Regions from separate parts of the Streptomyces sp. EDA2-14 genome, predicted to be linked through region 3. Evidence: riboswitches for the same ligand, from Rfam matches in the RefSeq annotation. Region 3 holds a riboswitch; each other region holds the start of a gene.
The links. A riboswitch is a leader RNA that binds a small molecule or an ion and turns the genes downstream of it on or off. The one in region 3 is predicted to bind cobalamin.

Region 1: another riboswitch for cobalamin. It lies ahead of ACY34M_RS37680 (ABC transporter substrate-binding protein); the one in region 3 lies ahead of nicT (Nickel transporter NicT).
Region 2: another riboswitch for cobalamin. It lies ahead of ACY34M_RS28945 ((2Fe-2S) ferredoxin domain-containing protein); the one in region 3 lies ahead of nicT (Nickel transporter NicT).
Region 4: another riboswitch for cobalamin. It lies ahead of ACY34M_RS31415 (ABC transporter substrate-binding protein); the one in region 3 lies ahead of nicT (Nickel transporter NicT).

The regions. Positions count from the first base shown of each region.
Region 1 covers NZ_JBUEGE010000025.1:102,295-106,499, forward strand. Annotated here, with positions in the region: gene ACY34M_RS37670 (prephenate dehydratase) at 1-381, shown strand, start outside; gene ACY34M_RS37675 (class I SAM-dependent methyltransferase) at 504-1,319, shown strand; cobalamin riboswitch at 1,478-1,691, shown strand; gene ACY34M_RS37680 (ABC transporter substrate-binding protein) at 1,780-3,285, shown strand; gene ACY34M_RS37685 (ABC transporter permease) at 3,290-4,205, shown strand, end outside.
Region 2 covers NZ_JBUEGE010000014.1:206,968-211,172, forward strand. Annotated here, with positions in the region: gene metE (5-methyltetrahydropteroyltriglutamate--homocysteine S-methyltransferase) at 1-1,822, opposite strand, end outside; cobalamin riboswitch at 1,985-2,210, opposite strand; cobalamin riboswitch at 2,316-2,438, shown strand; gene ACY34M_RS28945 ((2Fe-2S) ferredoxin domain-containing protein) at 2,500-2,886, shown strand; gene ACY34M_RS28950 ((2Fe-2S)-binding protein) at 2,916-3,590, shown strand; gene ACY34M_RS28955 (cation-translocating P-type ATPase) at 3,651-4,205, shown strand, end outside.
Region 3 covers NZ_JBUEGE010000018.1:130,495-134,699, forward strand. Annotated here, with positions in the region: gene rho (transcription termination factor Rho) at 1-278, shown strand, start outside; gene ACY34M_RS32505 (GNAT family N-acetyltransferase) at 309-797, shown strand; gene ACY34M_RS32510 (inorganic diphosphatase) at 863-1,366, shown strand; cobalamin riboswitch at 1,370-1,585, shown strand; gene nicT (Nickel transporter NicT) at 1,617-2,732, shown strand; gene ACY34M_RS32520 (GTP-binding protein) at 2,916-4,205, shown strand, end outside.
Region 4 covers NZ_JBUEGE010000017.1:105,241-109,445, reverse strand. Annotated here, with positions in the region: gene ACY34M_RS31425 (ABC transporter ATP-binding protein) at 1-69, opposite strand, end outside; gene ACY34M_RS31420 (FecCD family ABC transporter permease) at 66-1,112, opposite strand; gene ACY34M_RS31415 (ABC transporter substrate-binding protein) at 1,109-2,137, opposite strand; cobalamin riboswitch at 2,201-2,401, opposite strand; gene ACY34M_RS31410 (GntR family transcriptional regulator) at 2,415-3,092, opposite strand; gene ACY34M_RS31405 (CaiB/BaiF CoA transferase family protein) at 3,344-4,205, shown strand, end outside.

The sequences.
Region 1 (4,205 bases), on a different contig from region 3:
CTCGACGTGTTGCAGGAGGGCGTCGAGGACAACCCGGACAACACCACGCGGTTCGTCATCCTGTCCCGTGACGCCGATTTCGCCCCCGTGTCCGGCGGGCCGACCATGACGAGCCTGTTCTTCGCCGTACGGAACATCCCGAGCGCCCTGTACAAAGCGCTCGGCGGCTTCGCCAGCAGCGGGGTGAACCTCACCAAGATCGAGAGCTATCAGATGGGCGCGGGCCTCAACCCGAGCTGCTTCTACGTCGAGATCGAGGGCCACCCCGACGAACCACGTATGGCCCTCGCGCTCCAGGAACTGCGCTTCTTCTCGTCCGAGGTGCGCGTCCTCGGCGTGTACCCGGCACATCCGCACCGGCTGGGGGAGCGGAACGTGTGAGGTGGCGGGCCGTGGTGGGTGCGGGTTTCCGATCTCCGGCCCCCGTTGATCACTCATGGGTTGGCGTCGGCACGGCGGGATTGTCGGTGCGGCGGACGCCGCTCCGGGGGAGGGGACGAGCGGTGCAGACGGCGTTCGACGAGTCCGAGCGGCGGACGTGGGCGGGGCGCGCCGATGCCTATGCCGCGAGTTTCGCCAAGCTCTGCGCATATCCGGTGCCCGGACTCCTCGACGCTGCCGGGGTGCGGGTCGGGGCGGGCGTGCGGGTTCTCGACGTGGGGACGGGCACGGGCACCGCTGCCGCGCTCGCCTGTGGGCGGGGAGCGAAGGTGACGGCGGTGGATGCCGAACCCGGCATGGTCGCGCGGGCCGCGCCGGCGGCTCCCGACGCCGACGTACGGCTCGCCGCGCTGCCCCATCTCCCCTTCGCGGACGACGAGTTCGACGCCGTGATCGGGAACTTCGTCCTCAACCACGTCGGGCAACCTCGGGAAGCCCTGACGGAGCTGCGCCGGGTGACGCGTCCCGGCGGGCGGACAGCCGTCACCATCTGGGGAGTTCCCGCCGCCTCCGGGCAGACGCTCCTGGGGCGAGCCGTCGAGGCGGCAGGCGTCACCCGCCCCGCACACCTGCCGGGTCTCGCCCCCGGGGACGACTTCCTGCGTACGGAACAAGGCTTCGCAGCGTTGCTCGGCGAGGCGGGTCTGAAGGACGTCGTCAGTGACACCGTGACCTGGGACCACCGGACGACGCCCGAGGAATGGTGGAGCGGACCGGCCGCCGGAGTGGCGACGATCGGCCAGATCGTGACGAGCCAGCCCTCGGCGGTCATCGACGAGATCAGGCACCACTTCGATTCACTGTGCGCGGAGTTCACCGACCCGGACGGCGCACTGGTCCTGCCTCATGCGGCCCTGATTGCACACGGGCGGGCCTGACCCTCATGACGAATTGGACTTCGGTCCGGCCTCCGTGGAGGACCTGAACAGCCTGGTCCGGAAGGCAGCGACCGGCGCATGACGCCCATCGTGCAGGGGGGGCGATCTGGTACGCGGCGGGAGAGGTGTTCTGCCGCCACCGGAAGACGGCCGTCGTGTGACGCCCACCGGGTACAGGTGTCTCTTGCCACGTGCGCCACAATGGGCGCACGAGGCGACGGGGGCCAGGAAGCCGGTGTGAATCCGGCGCGGTCCCGCCACTGTGACCGGGAAGCGATCCTCCCGCACGCCACTGCCCGCGCGAGCGGACGGGAAGGCGGAGGCGAGCGGCGATCCGGGAGCCAGGAGACTGACCCGTCGTCGGTCCAACAGCAGGGGCGAGGACACCCCGGAGAGGATCGATGTGACGACGCATGTCCGGACGCAACCGGAGCGGCGATCGCAACCTGGCAGGCGTGGCGTGCTGGCAGGAGGGGGCGCCCTGGCACTGGCCGGCACCGGTCTGCTCAGCGGCTGCGGCGGTGACACGAAGGACGGCGGAGGCGGCGACCGGTTCCGCGCGGCGTTCACCTCCGGCGGATCCGGGGAGACGCTGGACCCGCACGTCGCCCCGAACTTCGTCGACCAGGCGCGCGCCAAGGCCCTGTACGACACCCTCGGCACGTACGCGGACGACATGTCGGTCCGCAAGCGGCTCGCGGAGTCCTGGGAGAGCGACGCGTCCGGCACGCGGTGGCGCGTCCGTCTGCGCGCGGCACAGTTCCACGACGGAAAGCCGGTCACGGCCAAGGACGTTCTCTACAGCTACCGTCGCGCCGCCGACCCCAAGACCGGCTCGCCCTCGCAGGTGCTGCTCTCCGCGATCGACTTCACCGCCAGCAAGGCCGACGGCGCGCGCGATGTCGTGCTGGTCCTGAAGGCACCGAACTTCGAGTTCCCCACCGTCTTCGCGGGCCCCGGTACCGAGATCGTCCCCGACGGGACGACCGACTTCCGCAAGCCGGTCGGCTCCGGGCCCTTCACCTACGTCTCGTTCACGCCCGGCGGCACTGCCCGCTACCGGCGCTGGGCGGACCACTGGGACGGCGCCCCGCACATCGCCGAGCTGGAGATCGTCCCCGCGAACGAGGAGTCGGCGCGGCTCAACGCCCTGCTGTCCGGGCAGGTGCACTACGGGGCCGACATGGCCGGAGCCTCCGTGGAGCGGTTGAAGAAGGACGGCTCCACGCGACTGCTGACCGCGAAGCGCGCGACCGCGCAGCAACTGCTCCTGCGCACGGGACGCAAGCCGTTCGACGACTCCCGCCTGATACGCGCCGTGCAACTGGGCATCGACCGCGAGGCGTTGGTCCGGATCGCGCTCGCCGGGCACGGTGAGACCGGCAACGACCTGTTCGGGCTCGGCCTGCGCGGCTACCCGGACGACCTCAAGCCCCGCGAGCGCGATGTCGACGAGGCCCGCAGGCTCGTCAAGGAGGCGGGCGCCCACGGGCTGCGCGTCACCGTGGAGACCAGCTCCGTCGACGCCGCCTGGGAACCGGCCGTCGAGCTGATGGCACGGCAACTGCGCGAAGTGGGCCTGAAGGTGTCCGCCAACACCCGCGCCTCCAGTACCTACTTCAGCGAGATCAGGACCAAGGGGGTGGCCGCCTTCAACACGACCTCCACCCTGCCCGTCTCCGACTTCCTGCAGCAGCGGGTGCGCGGCGGGGCCGCCCGCAACCAGACCCAGTACGCCTCGAAGAAGTTCGACACCCTCCTGGACCGGGCCCGCACCACCCGCGACGAACAGGAGCGGCTGCACCTGCTCGCGCGCGCCCAGAAGATCGCCCGCGAGGAGTCAGGACTTCTGGTGTGGGCGTTCTCCGACGCCAACGACGCCATCGCCCGCACGGTGAGCGGCCTGCGCGCCGCGCCACCGAACTCGCACGACTGGGCCCGCTTCGACCGCGTCCGCGTCGGCTGACGGCGTGCGCGCCTACATCGCCCGACGCTGCCTGCTCGCCCTCGTGCAGTGCCTGGTGGTGCTCGTCGCCGTGTTCGCCGTCGGTACGCTGCTGCCCGGCGACACGGCGGACGTGCTCCGCGGTGAACTCGGCACCCCCGAACAAGTCACGGCGCTGCGCGAGCAGTTGGGTCTCGACGAACCGGCCTGGACCCGCTTCGGACACTGGCTCGGGCACCTGCTCACCGGCGAGCCGGGGCAGTCCCTCACCACCGGACTCCCGGTCGGCGACGACATCGGCCGCCGTGTCGGTGTGACGCTCCTGATCGGCCTCCCGGCGCTGGTCCTCGTCACCGTGCTCGCCCCGCTCGTCGGCACGGTGTCGGGCCTGCGCGAGGGCAGCCGCGTGGACCGCGCCCTGAACGCGGCGGCGGTTGTGCTGCACGCGGTACCGGAGTTCGTGCTCGGGCTGCTGCTGGTCGCCTCGCTGTCATTGTGGGCAGGCCTGCTGCCCGCCACCGCCGTCGGCATGGACACGGGCGCACTGCTCGCGCAGCCCGCCGCCCTGGTGCTGCCGGTCGTCGTACTGACGGCACGTCACGTGTGCGATCTGGCACGGCAGATACGCGTCGGGGTCGCGGCGGAGCGGCACGGCGCGGTCGCCGAACACCTGCGGCTCCTCGGCGTACGCGAGCGGACCGTGGTGCTGCGACACGTACTGCCGGGAGCGCTCGGCCCGGCGGCGCAGCAGTACGCCCGCTGCGTGGAAGGGCTCCTCGGCGGCGCCGTACTGGTGGAGGCCGTGTTCGGATTCAGCGGCCTCGGCAACGGTTTCGTCGAGGCGGTCCAGAACCGTGACCTGCCCCAAGTGCAGACGTACGCGCTGCTGTTCGCCGGTACGGCCGTGATCGTGAATCTGCTGGGCGACCTGGTCGCACACC
Region 2 (4,205 bases), on a different contig from region 3:
TGCCGCTCGCCTCCAGGTCGGCGACCTCGTCGCGCAGGGCGAGGGCGACCTGCCGTGCGGTGTCGCCGAGCGGCTGGTCGTCGCGGACGAAGGACCAGGCGAGCATGGTGACGGGCCCGGTGAGCATGCCCTTGACGGGACGGTCGGAGAGCGATTGGGCGTACGACGTCCAGCGCACCGTCATCGGTTCGGAACGGGAGATGTCGCCCGCGAGGACCGGCGGGCGGACGTAGCGCGTGCCGTACGACTGCACCCAGCCGTGCCGCGTGGCCAGGTAGCCGGTGAGCTGCTCGGCGAAGTACTGCACCATGTCGCCGCGTTCGGGCTCGCCGTGCACGAGGACGTCGATCCCCGCCTTCTCCTGGAAGGAGACGACCTCGCGGATCTCGCTCCTGACACGGTCCTCGTAGCCCGCGGTGTCGAGGCGCCCGGCGCGCAGTTCGGCGCGGGCGGTGCGCAGTTCAGTGGTCTGCGGGAACGACCCGATGGTGGTGGTCGGCAGCAGCGGCAGGCCGAGGAGCGCGCGCTGGGCGGCGGCCCGTTCGTCGTACGGCTGCGAGCGGCGGGTGTCGGAGTCGGTGACGGCGGCGGCGCGGGCACGGACGGCCGGGTCCCTGGTGATCGGCGAGGTGGCGCGGGAGCTCAGTGCGGCCCGGTTTCCCGCGAGTTCGGCCGTGATGGTGTCGATGCCGCCGGCCAGCCCCCTGGCGAGGGTGACCACTTCGTCGGTCTTCTGGCGGGCGAAGGCGAGCCAGCGCAGGATCTGCGGCTCGATGTCCCGCTCCAGGGACGCGTCGAGCGGGACGTGGAGCAGCGAGCAGGAAGGCGCGACGTCGACCCGGTCGGCGAGGCCGAGCAGGGTGCCGAGCGTGACGAGGGACCTCTCCAGGTCGTTGACCCAGACGTTGCGGCCGTCCACCACACCGGCGACCAGCCGCTTCCCGGGCAGCCCGCCGACCGCGGCGAGCGCGTCCAGGTTGGCGGCGGCCGGGCCGGTGAAGTCGAGGGCGAGGCCGTCGACCGGGGCCTTGGCCAGCACCGGCAGCGCGTCACCGAGTCGGTCGAAGTACGTGCCGACCAGGAGCTTCGGACGGTCGGTGAGGGCGCCGAGGTCGCGGTAGGCGCGGGCGGCGGCGTTCAACTCGGCCGGGGTGCGGTCCTGGACCAGGGCCGGCTCGTCGAGTTGCACCCACCGGGCCCCGGCCGCCCGCAGATCGGCGAGCACCTCCCCGTACACCGGCAGCAGCCGGTCGAGCAGGGTCAACGGGTCGAAGTCGGCCGCGACACCGGGCGCGGGCTTGGCGAGCAGCAGATACGTGACGGGTCCGACCAGCACAGGACGGGCGGCCAGACCGAGCGCGACGGCCTCCCGCAGCTCCGCGACCTGCTTGGCGGAGTCGGCGGCGAACACCGTGTCCGGACCCAACTCCGGCACCAGATAGTGGTAGTTGGTGTCGAACCACTTGGTCATCTCCAGCGGTGCGACGTCCTGCGTGCCACGCGCCATGGCGAAGTAGCCGTCCAGCGCGTCGGCGTCGACCTGGGCGCGGTGTCGCCGCGGGACGGCGCCGACCATGACGGTGGTGTCGAGGACGTGGTCGTAGTACGAGAAGTCGCCGGTGGGGACTTCGCCGATGCCGGCGTCGGCGAGCTCGCGCCAGTTGGCGCGGCGCAGGTCGGCGGCCGTGGAACGGAGATCGTCGGCGGTGCGGCGGCCCTTCCAGTACCCCTCGATCGCCTTCTTGAGTTCGCGGTCGCGTCCCTGGCGGGGGTAGCCGTACACGGTGGCCCGTGCTGCCGCCGCCGCGGTGTTGGTGGTCACGGAGTTCTCCTTCGAGACGTATCCCTGAGATCCCGCAGACCCGTGCGGCGCGAAGGAGTGGCACGACCGGCGGTCACGACCCGGCACGCGATGGCGCGGTCGTCCGCTCGGTGTGCACGCCGACCCGCCCACGAGGTCACCGGGATGTCCGTGCACGTGTCGTCCGCGCACGGGCAGATGGCAGGTCTTCGGACTCGTGGGCGCGTCCCGTACAGGTACGGAACTTCTACTGGCCGTCGCTTCCCGGGTCCCCTGTCGCGGGGCCCAGTGCGTATGACGGCGGTCGTTCCCACTCACCGCTGCGGGGCAGTCCCGGATTCCCACCGGGTTCCCTCTTGCGACGCATCCCGCCTGGCGGACGGGGCGAACCAGCTGCGTGCGCAACCCTACGGCCCCGCGCTCACGCCTGGCCACAGGGGGCCACAACTCGGCTGCGGCCCAAGGGCCGTGGCACACATGGCAGGATGGCCGAGGACATGGGCGACGGCGGCCCGAGGAAACCGGTGCGAATCCGGTGCGGTACCGCCACTGTGATCGGCGAGCGGATCCCGACGCGCCACTGCCCCGCAAGGGTGGGAAGGCCGGGACGAGCACGGACCCGAGAGCCAGGAGACTCACGCTGTCGCCCCCTCGAAGCGATCCGGGGCGGAACTCCCCGGCAAGAGGAGGGACGCGGCATGCCTGAACGGCTCGCGGACGAAGTGAGCACGGCGGCGGACCGCGCGGTCGCGTGCAGGGTGGTCGTGTGCCGTGACTGCTGCTGCGGCACCGTCAAGGTCGCCGGCGATCACGCGGCGCAGAAGGCGCGGCTCCGGGAGGTCGCGCCGGTGCGGATCTCCGAGTGCCTGGACGTGTGCGAGCAGGCCAACGTCGTCGTGGTGCAGCCCTCCGCCGCCGGTCGGGCGGCCGGCGCACGACCGGTGTGGCTCGGCCTGGTCAACGACTCCGACGCCACCGAGGACATCGCGCGGTGGGTGAGCGCCGGAGGGCCGGGAGTCGCGCCCCGGCCCGAGATCCTCGACCTGTACCTCATCGACCGGCCGCGCCGCGCCACGGCATCGTGAGCGCCCAAGTGTCCGGAGAGCCGGAAGAGGTGTCTACGGAGGAAGTGGCCGAGGTGCTGCGGGATGTGGCGCGGATCGGCGGTTTCTTCGCCCTTGATGTGGGCCGGGCGCCGGGCGAGCACGCTGCCGCCGACACCGATGGGCCCAGTCACGCGGGGTTCGCCGCCCGGGCCCGGACGGTCAACGAGCGCTACGCATCCCCCGAGGCCCGGATCGGTGTCTCGATCGCCCATCTGGGACTCGCGGCCCGGCTCTGGTCACCCGTCCTGGCCTGCGCCCTCGTGCACGGAATCGTGCCGACGATGCGCACCGTGGAGTGGGCGGGCGACGGCTCGGCCCTCCGCCTGGCCGAGCCGCGGGGGCTACGTGTCCCGGGGCTGCCCGCGCTCGCCGACGCCGTGCACGGGCAGGTCGAGGGAGCCCTCGAACGGATCGAGGACGGTCTCACCGTGAAGACGGCGCCGCGCCTGCTGGCGGGCAACTCCGCGTCGGCCCTTGTCGGTTCGGCGGCGCAACTGCTCAGGTCACGGCCGGGCCTGCGGACGGCGGTCACGGACCTGACGCAGACCCTGCTCGACACGGGCCGGCTGCGCGGCACCGGCCGCATCACCGGCCCGGAGCTGACGTTCCGGCGCCGCAGCTGCTGCCTGTACTACCGGGCGCCGGGCGGCGGGAAGTGCGGGGACTGCTGCTTGGTGCGATGACCGGCCGCGGGGGAGTACGGACAACGCGACAGCGCACCTGTCCCATTGTTCACTGGGACCATGTCCAGCAGCGCGGCCACGAGTCATCCGGACCCCGCAGGCGAGGATGCGGCGGTGCCGTGGTCCCTGCCGGTGCCGGCGGTGCTGGAGCGGTACGACACCTCCGCCGACGGACTCACCCGGGTGGAGGCAGCGCGGCGGCTCGCCGACAGCGGGCCCAACCGCCTCGCGCCACCCGCCCCGACCCCGCTGTGGCGGCGGATCCTCGCCCAGTTCCAGGACGTCCTGATCTACGTCCTGCTCGGCTCCGCCGTGCTGAAGGCGCTGCTCGGCGACTGGGTGGACTTCTCCGTCATCCTCGCCGTCGCCGTGATCAACGCCGTGATCGGCCTGGTGCAGGAGGGCCGGGCGGAGAAGGCGCTGAACGGGATCCGGTCGATGCTCTCCGTCATGGCGCACGCCCGGCGCGACGGGGCGTGGGTCGAGGCGGACGCGGAGGAGCTCGTGCCGGGGGACGTGGTGCGGCTGCGGTCGGGCGACCGGGTCCCCGCCGACCTGCGGCTCCTGGAGTCCACCGGGCTGCGCGCCGACGAGGCCGCCCTGACCGGCGAGTCG
Region 3 (4,205 bases):
TCGAAGAGCTGAAGAGCACCGGCAACATGGAGCTGCGCCTCGACCGCACCCTCGCCCAGCGCCGCGTCCACCCGGCCGTCGACCTCACGCCCTCCGGCACCCGCCGCGAGGAACTCCTGCTCCCCGCCGCCGAGTCGGCGGTGGTGGGCGGACTGCGGCGCGCCCTGCAGAGCCGCGATCCGGCCGCGTCGTACGAGGCCCTGCTCGACAAGCTGCGCCAGACCCCGGACAACGCCACGTTCCTGCGCCAGGCCCGGTCCACCGTGCCCGCCGCCTGACTGCGCCCCCGGATGCGTAATACTCGATGTATGAACGCGAGCATTACGCACCGCGGAGGGGCACCCCTCACCGTCCGGCGGGCCACCGCACGGGACGCCCGGCGCCTCACCCGCCTCGTGCGCGGCTCCAAGGCCTACGAGGGCCACTACGCCTCCATGGTCGCGGGCTACCGGGTGGGCCCCGACTACATAGAGGCGCATCACGTCTACGCGGCGGTGGATCCGGCCGACGACCTCGTGCTCGGCTTCTACGCGCTGCTCACGGAGCCGCCGGAGCTCGACCTGATGTTCGTCGCGAACGAGGCGCAGGGCCGGGGCATCGGGCGGCTGCTCGTCACGCACATGCGGGCCCGGGCGCGAGCCGCGGGCCTCGATCACGTCCGCGTCGTCGCGCACCCACCGGCCGAGGGCTTCTACCGGGGGCTCGGCGCGCTGCGCACCGGCACCGTGCTCGCCCGCCCGCCGGCCGTCGCCTGGGACCGGCCCGAACTCGAATTCCCCATCCCCCCGGCCGCCTGAGGGGTTCCGCCCTCGCCCCGCACGGCGCACACTCGTGGGCGTCGGAATGCGGCAAGGAGGCCACATTGGGCAGCAGTGACGCGCGCACCGAGGCGTTCGACGTGATCGTGGAGATCCCGCAGGGCTCGCGGAACAAGTACGAGATGGATCACGAAATCGGCCGGATCCGGCTCGACCGGATGCTGTTCACATCGACGCAGTACCCGGCGGACTACGGCTACATCGACGGCACGCTCGGCGGCGACGGCGACCCGCTGGACGCGCTCGTCCTGACCGGCGACGCCACGTTCCCCGGCTGCGCCATCGAGTGCCGGGCGATCGGCATGTTCGTGATGAGCGACGAGAAGGGTCCGGACGAGAAGATCCTGTGCGTCCCCGCGCACGATCCGCGACGCGACGCGACGCGCGACATAGAGGACATCCCCGAGTTCGACCGCCTGGAGATCACCCATTTCTTCGAGGTCTACAAGGATCTGGAGCCGGGCAAGTCGGTCGACGGCTCGCACTGGGAGGGCCGGGACAAGGCGTACGAGGAGATCGGGCGGGCGCGCGAGCGCGCTTCACGGTAGGTAGTAGTGTGGTCGGGCCGTGGTGCTCGGGAAGACCGGTGACGACCCTTCAGGGGTCCAGTCCGGAGCGGCCCTCGCCACTGTGATCGGGTTTCGGACAGAGTCGTCCGAAGCGCGTCGTTCCATCCTGTACGCCACTGGCGGCCGTCGGCCGCTGGGAAGGCCGGAGCGGCGGGCACGCCCGTAAGCCAGGAGACCGGCCGCGGCATCTCACGAAGTGATCCACGAGGTGCTGGAGCGTGATCGACGCATGACCCTGCCCGGGAACTCCCCGAACTCCCCTGTTTCCCCCTCCCCTGCCTTCCGCTGGCGCCGCGAGGACACGCTGCGCACGGCCGGTCTGATCGCGGTGATCGCCGCGCTGCACGTCGTCGCGTTCGGCGTGCTGTTCCTGCTCGTCGTCCCCGAGCACTACGAAGTCGACAACAAGGCCTTCGGTATCGGCCTCGGCATCACGGCGTACACACTTGGCATGCGGCACGCCTTCGACGCCGACCACATCGCGGCCATCGACAACACCACCCGCAAGCTGATGGCCGACGGCAAGCGGCCCGTGTCGGTGGGCTTCTGGTTCGCGCTCGGCCACTCCAGCGTGGTGGTCGTGCTCGCGGCGCTGGTCGCGGGCGGTACCGCGCTCGCCACCACACTGACGAGCGACGACTCGCCCACCCACCAGGTGCTCGGCGTCGTCGGCACGACCGTGTCGGGTACGTTCCTGTACCTCATCGCGGCGCTGAATCTGGTGGCCCTGATGGGCATCCTGAAGGTCTTCAGGGCGATGCGCGCGGGCTCGTACGACGAGCGGAAGCTCGAAGAGCACCTGGATTCCCGCGGGTTCATGAACCGGATCCTCGGCCGCTTCACCAAGTCCATCACCCGGCCCGGGCAGATGTTCCCGCTCGGCTTCCTCTTCGGGCTCGGCTTCGACACCGCGACCGAGGTGACCCTGATGGTGATGGCGGGCAGCGGCGCCGCGGCGGGCCTGCCGTGGTACGCGATCCTGTGCCTGCCGCTGCTGTTCGCCGCGGGCATGAGCCTGTTCGACACCCTCGACGGCACGTTCATGAACTTCGCGTACCAGTGGGCGTTCTCCAACCCGGTGCGCAAGGTGTTCTACAACCTCACCATCACCGGCCTGTCGATCGCGGTCGCGTTCTTCATCGGCACGATCGAGCTCGTCGGTGTGCTGCACGACAAGCTCGACCTGCGCGACGCGGTCACCGGCTGGATCGCCGGTCTCGACCTCGACAACGTCGGGTACGTGATCGTGGGCCTGTTCGTGGTCGTGTGGGCGGCGGCCATCGCCTACTGGCGCCTGGCGCGGGTCGAGCAGCGGTGGTCGGCGCGGGTCGCCGACGGCGCGTAGCACCGACACCGGGATAAATCGTTTGCCGGGGTGCGCGGCCGACTGCTGCACTGATCCCGACGCGGCAGCCGGCCGCGCGCCCCGAGTGTGAGGACCGATCCATGCGCACTGCAGTCCTGTTCCTTCCGAGGGCCACCGCGAACCCCGCCGTGGCATTCCCTTCCTTCAAGGACATGACTGCCAGTGACACTGCTGAATCTGGGCATTCTCGCGCATGTCGACGCCGGTAAGACCAGCCTGACCGAGCGGCTCCTGCACTCGGCCGGGGTGATCGACGAACTCGGCCGGGTCGACGACGGGAGCACCCGCACCGACTCCCTCGACCTGGAGCGGCGGCGCGGCATCACCATCAAGTCGGCCGTGGTCTCGTTCCCGGTCGGCGACACCACCGTCAACCTCGTGGACACACCGGGCCACCCGGACTTCATCGCGGAGGTCGAGCGCGTGCTCGGCGTGCTCGACGGGGCGGTGCTCGTCGTGTCGGCCGTGGAGGGCGTGCAGGCGCAGACCCGCGTCCTGATGCGGACGCTGCGCCGACTGCGCATCCCCACCGTGGTGTTCGTGAACAAGGTGGACCGTGCGGGCGCCCGCGAGGCCTCGCTCCTCACCGACCTGCGCGGCAAGCTCGCGCCCGGCATGGTCCCGATGAACACGGTGGCGCACGGCCTCGGCGGCCGCGAGGCATGGTGTGTCCCGTACGAGGCCGGGGACGCGGCCCACCGCGCCCGTCTGGTCGATGTGCTCTCCGCCCGCGACGACGCGCTCCTGGAGGCGTACGTCAAGGACGAGGAGTCGGTCACCCACGGGTGGCTGCGCGACGCTCTCGCCGAGCGGACGGCGCGCGGCGAGACACATCCCGTGTACTTCGGCTCGGCGATGACGGGCGCGGGTGTCGACGCCCTCGTGGACGGCATCACGCACCTGCTGCCGCCCGCCGAGGAGAATTGCCAACTCCCTCTCTCTGCACGCGTGTTCAAGGTCGAGCGCGGACCGGCCGGCGAGAAGATCGCGTACGCGCGGGTGTTCACCGGGACGCTGCGCGTGCGCGAACGGCTCGCGCTGCCCGGCGGCGGTGAGGACCGGGTCACAGGGATCCGGGTCTTCACCGACGGCGCGGACACACCACGCACGGAAGCGGGTCCCGGACAGGTGGCGCGGCTGTGGGGACTCGGGGGCGTACGGGTCGGGGACGACCTCGGCGATCCCCAAGTCCCCGTCAAGGAGCACCACTTCGCGCCGCCGACCCTGGAGACGGTGATCGATCCCGAACGGCCGGGTGAGCGCGGCGCCCTGCTCGCCGCGCTCACCCGGCTCGCCGAGCAGGACCCGCTGATCGGCCTGCGGCAGGACGACGTCCGCCAGGAGATCTTCCTGTCGCTCTACGGCGAGGTGCAGAAGGAGGTCGTGCAGGCCACGCTCGCCGAGGAGTCCGGGCTCGCCGTGACGTTCCGGGAGTCGACGCCGCTGTGCGTC
Region 4 (4,205 bases), on a different contig from region 3:
CACCCCGTCGAGCACCAGGGCCCCGCCCGGCGACCACGACACACGCTCCGCGCGCAGCCCCGCCGTCACCGCACACCCCGGCGGCGGTAGAGCACCAGCACGAACGCCGGCACACCGATCAGTGATGTCACCACACCCACCGGAACCTCCTGCGGTTCGAGCACCGTCCGCGCGACCGTGTCCACCCACACCAGGAACACCGCCCCCGCGAGCGCCGTCACCGGCAGCAGCCGGGCGTGCCCGGGGCCCACCAGGGCGCGCGCCGCGTGCGGCAGCACCAGGCCCACGAAGCCGATCGCCCCCGCCGCGCTCACCAGCGCCGCCGTGAGCAGCGCCGTCACGCACAGCAGCACGATCCGGGTGCGGGCCACCCGGACGCCGAGCGTGGCCGCCGCCTCCGCCCCGAAGGCGAACGCGTCGAGGGCGCGCCCGTACGCCAGGCACACCACGAGCGCGACGGCGAGGACGGCCAGGCACAGCCACACCTCGGTCCAGCCGACCCCGCTGAGCGAGCCGAGCAGCCAGAACAGCACACCGCGCGTCGTCTCCGCGTCCGCAGACGTCAGGACGACGAACGAGGTCAGCGCCGAGAACAGCTGCATCGCCGCGACCCCGCACAGCACCACCCGGTCCGTGCTCCCGCCCAGCGTGTGACTGAGCACAAGGACCAGCGCGAACGAACACACGGCGCCCAGGAACGCGCCGCCCGACACGGACACGGCACCCCCGCCGAGCCCCAGCACGACGACGAGCACGGCGCCGGTCGACGCCCCCGACGAGACACCGAGCACGAACGGATCGGCGAGCGGATTGCGCAGCAGCGCCTGGAGCACCGTGCCGCACACCGCGAGCCCGGCCCCGCACACCGCCGCGAGCAGCGTCCGCGGCAGCCGCAGGTTCCATACGATGCCGTCCCGGATCGGCGAGAGGTCCGAGGTGCCGAGGCCGATCCGGTCGCCGACGGCCGTCCACACGTCGCCGACCCGGATCTGCGCGGGACCGAAGGTGATCGCGAAGGCCACGGAGACACAGAGCGCGGCGAGGCCGGCCGCCCAGGCGAGAGCGGCCCGAACGGAGACGCGAGGGGAGGCCGCCGGATGCGCCGCCGTCATCGCGCGAGCCCGAACTCACGCAGCCCCGCGGCCACCTGCTCCACTCCGTCGACGGTCCGGATGGTCGGGTTCATGGCCTGCCCGCTCAGGCGCACGTACCGCTTCTTCTTCACTGCGGTCAGCTGCTTCGTGACGGGGTTCGACTCCAGGAACCCGATCTTCTGCGCGGCCGACTCCGCCGACTGCGAGCGGCGCGTCAGATCGCCGATGACCAGCACGTCCGGATCGCGCTCCGCGACCGTCTCCCAGTTCACCTGCGGCCACTCCGCGCGCGTGTCGTCGAAGACATTGCGCGCCCCGAGCTCCTTGGTGACGACGCCGGGCGCCCCGCAACACCCCGCCATGTAGGGCGAGTCGGAGTTGGCGAACCAGTACAGGACGTCGACGCCGTGCGCGTCGACACCGGAAGTGGCCTTGTTCACGCGCGACTTGAGCGTCCCGATGAGCTTCTCGCCGCGCTCCTCGACGTCGAAGACGCGCGCCAGGTCCCGGATCTCGCCGTACACGACGTCGAGGCCCAGGGCCTTGGTCCGCACCCCGTCCCCGTCGCCCCCGTTGTCCTTGCCCGCGCAGTCGCTGGGGGAGAGGTACGTGGGCACGCCGAGCTTCTCGAACTCCGCGCGCGGCGCCACTCCGCCCTTGCCGAGGGTGTACGTGAACGAGGCCGCGGCGAAATCCGGTTCGGTGCCGAGGACCTTCTCGAACGACGGGTAGCGGTCGGCGAGGCGCGGCACCTTCGCGTTGTCCTTCGCCAGGTTCTTGAGGACCGGGTCGGTCCAGGTGGCGGTGCCCACCATCCGGTCCGCCAGGCCCAGCGAGAGCATGATCTCCGCGGAGCCCTGGTCGAGGGCGACGGCCCGCTTCGGGGCGTGCTCGACGTGGACCTTCCTGCCGCAATTGGTGAGCGAGACGCCGCCGCCACCGGCGGCGTCGTCCTCGGTCGCGGCAGGCGTGCCGCAGCCGGTGATCAGCAGGGCGAGCGCCAACAGCGGTGTGCATCGGCGGAGCTGACGTGCGAACAGCACGGAGGTTCCTTCGCGTCCAGGGCTCATACGCGGAGCCGGCCTACGGTCCGCCCCCGGGCCACGCGGCTCTGGAGGCCGCCAGCAGGTCTTCGGACTCGGGGTCGGCCGAGCGGAGCGCCTTCCCGGACCGATGTGCCGGCCCAGTGGCAGTGGCTCCGCCCGTCACCCTTACCGCTGCGCGTCAGTTCCGGATTCGCACCGGATTCCCTGACCCGTGTGCGTAGAAAAACGCACAAAGGTACGACTGGCTCGGCGAAACTATCACGCCCGGCGTCGGCTACGCGGAGGGCGGCGTGAAGACCGCTTCCAGCTGGGGGCGGGTCCCGTCCCTGTGGTGGTCCATGAGGGAGACGAGGCGTTCGTGGTCCCGGGCCCGGAGCGCCTCGACCATCTCCGCGTGCTCGTCGACGATCCGCTTCTGCGACAGCGGGTCGTGCAGGAGGTAGGCCCGGTAGCCGTCGCTCAGCTGCCAGACGCGGCGCAGTTCGGCGACGACGAGGTCCAGGCCCGACGCGGTGAACATGCGGAAGTGGAAATCGGAGTTGAGGCGGGCCATGGCGGTGAGGTCGGCGCGGGCCGACGCCTCGGCGATCTGCTCGTTCACGGCGGACAGTCCTTCGAGGGCGGAGGCCGAGAAGGGCGGCAGTCGGCGCAGCACCTCCGCCTCCAGGACCCGCCGCATCAGATAGGTCTGCTCGAACTCGGCCGCGGTCAGTACCTTCACCCGGTACCCGACGTTGCGGACGTGATCGAGGACGCCCTCGCTGGCCAGCACCCGCAACGCCTCGCGGACCGGGGCCCGGCTGACCCCGAGACGCGCGGCCAGCGCCTCCTGGCGCACCGGGCTGCCCGGTGTCAGATCGCGCGCGAACAGCATCGCCCGCAGCTCCTCCACCACCTGGGCCACCGCGCCGGACACCGCGTCCAGCCGCTCCGCCCCCGTCTGAGCCGTCACTGTTGCCTGCCTTCCCGCCGAGGGTTGTCGACTCTAACTCCCCTGAACACGCAGGGGCATTGACATGGTGCCGCACTGTGCGTCAGATTGCATCCAATCTTGCTCGGATGGATGTCCCGTTCGGTAGTGAACGCCCCGATATGAAACCCGACGATGGCTTCAATACACGTCATCGGCGGCCGATTTCAGAGGAGGACTCGGCGATGACGCCGAAGGAACCGGCAGAATCGGTAGACAATTCCGAAGCGGCAGTGGAGACGGCGAGCGGCGGCGGACCCCCTGCGGGCTGGCCGCTCAACGGCGTCCGCGTCGTCGACATCACCTCGACGCTGATGGGCCCGTACTGCACCCTGCTGCTCGCCCAGTGGGGCGCGGACGTCATCAAGGTCGAGCCGCCCGCAGGCGACGTCGTCCGCTACATCGCCGACACCCGGGGCAACGGCATGGGCCCCGCCTTCCTCAACACCAACCGCGGCAAGCGCAGCGTCGCCCTCGACCTCAAGGCGCCCGGCGCCGCGCCCGTCCTCGCCGCACTCGTGGACTCGGCCGACGTCCTCGTGCACAACCTGCGCCCCGCGGCCGCCCGCCGACTCGGGCTCACCGCCGCATCCGCCCTGGAGCGCAACCCGCGCCTCGTCCACTGCGCGTTCCGCGGCTTCGCCGCCGGCGGCCCCGACTCGGACCGGCCCGCCTACGACGACGTCATCCAGGCCGCCGGGGGAGTCGCCGCACTTCAGGGCGGCGACGGCGGAGCGGAGTACGTGCGGCAGGCCGCGGCCGACAAGACGGTCGGCATCTACGGCGCCGCGGCCGTCCTCGCCGCGCTGCACGGCCGCGAGGCCACCGGGCGGGGCCGCGCCGTCGAGGTCCCGATGATGGAGACCATGGCCTCGTTCACCCTGCTCGAACAGCAGGGCGGCCGCGTCTTCGACCCGCCCACGGGCCCCACCGGCTACGCCCGTACCCGCTCCCCGCACCGCCGCCCGTGCCGCACCAAGGACGGCCACCTCGCCGTCATGATCTACACCGACGCCCAGTGGCGGTCCTTCTTCGCCGCGATCGGCCGCCCCGCGCTCGCCGACGACCCGCGCTTTCGCACCATCACGGAGCGCA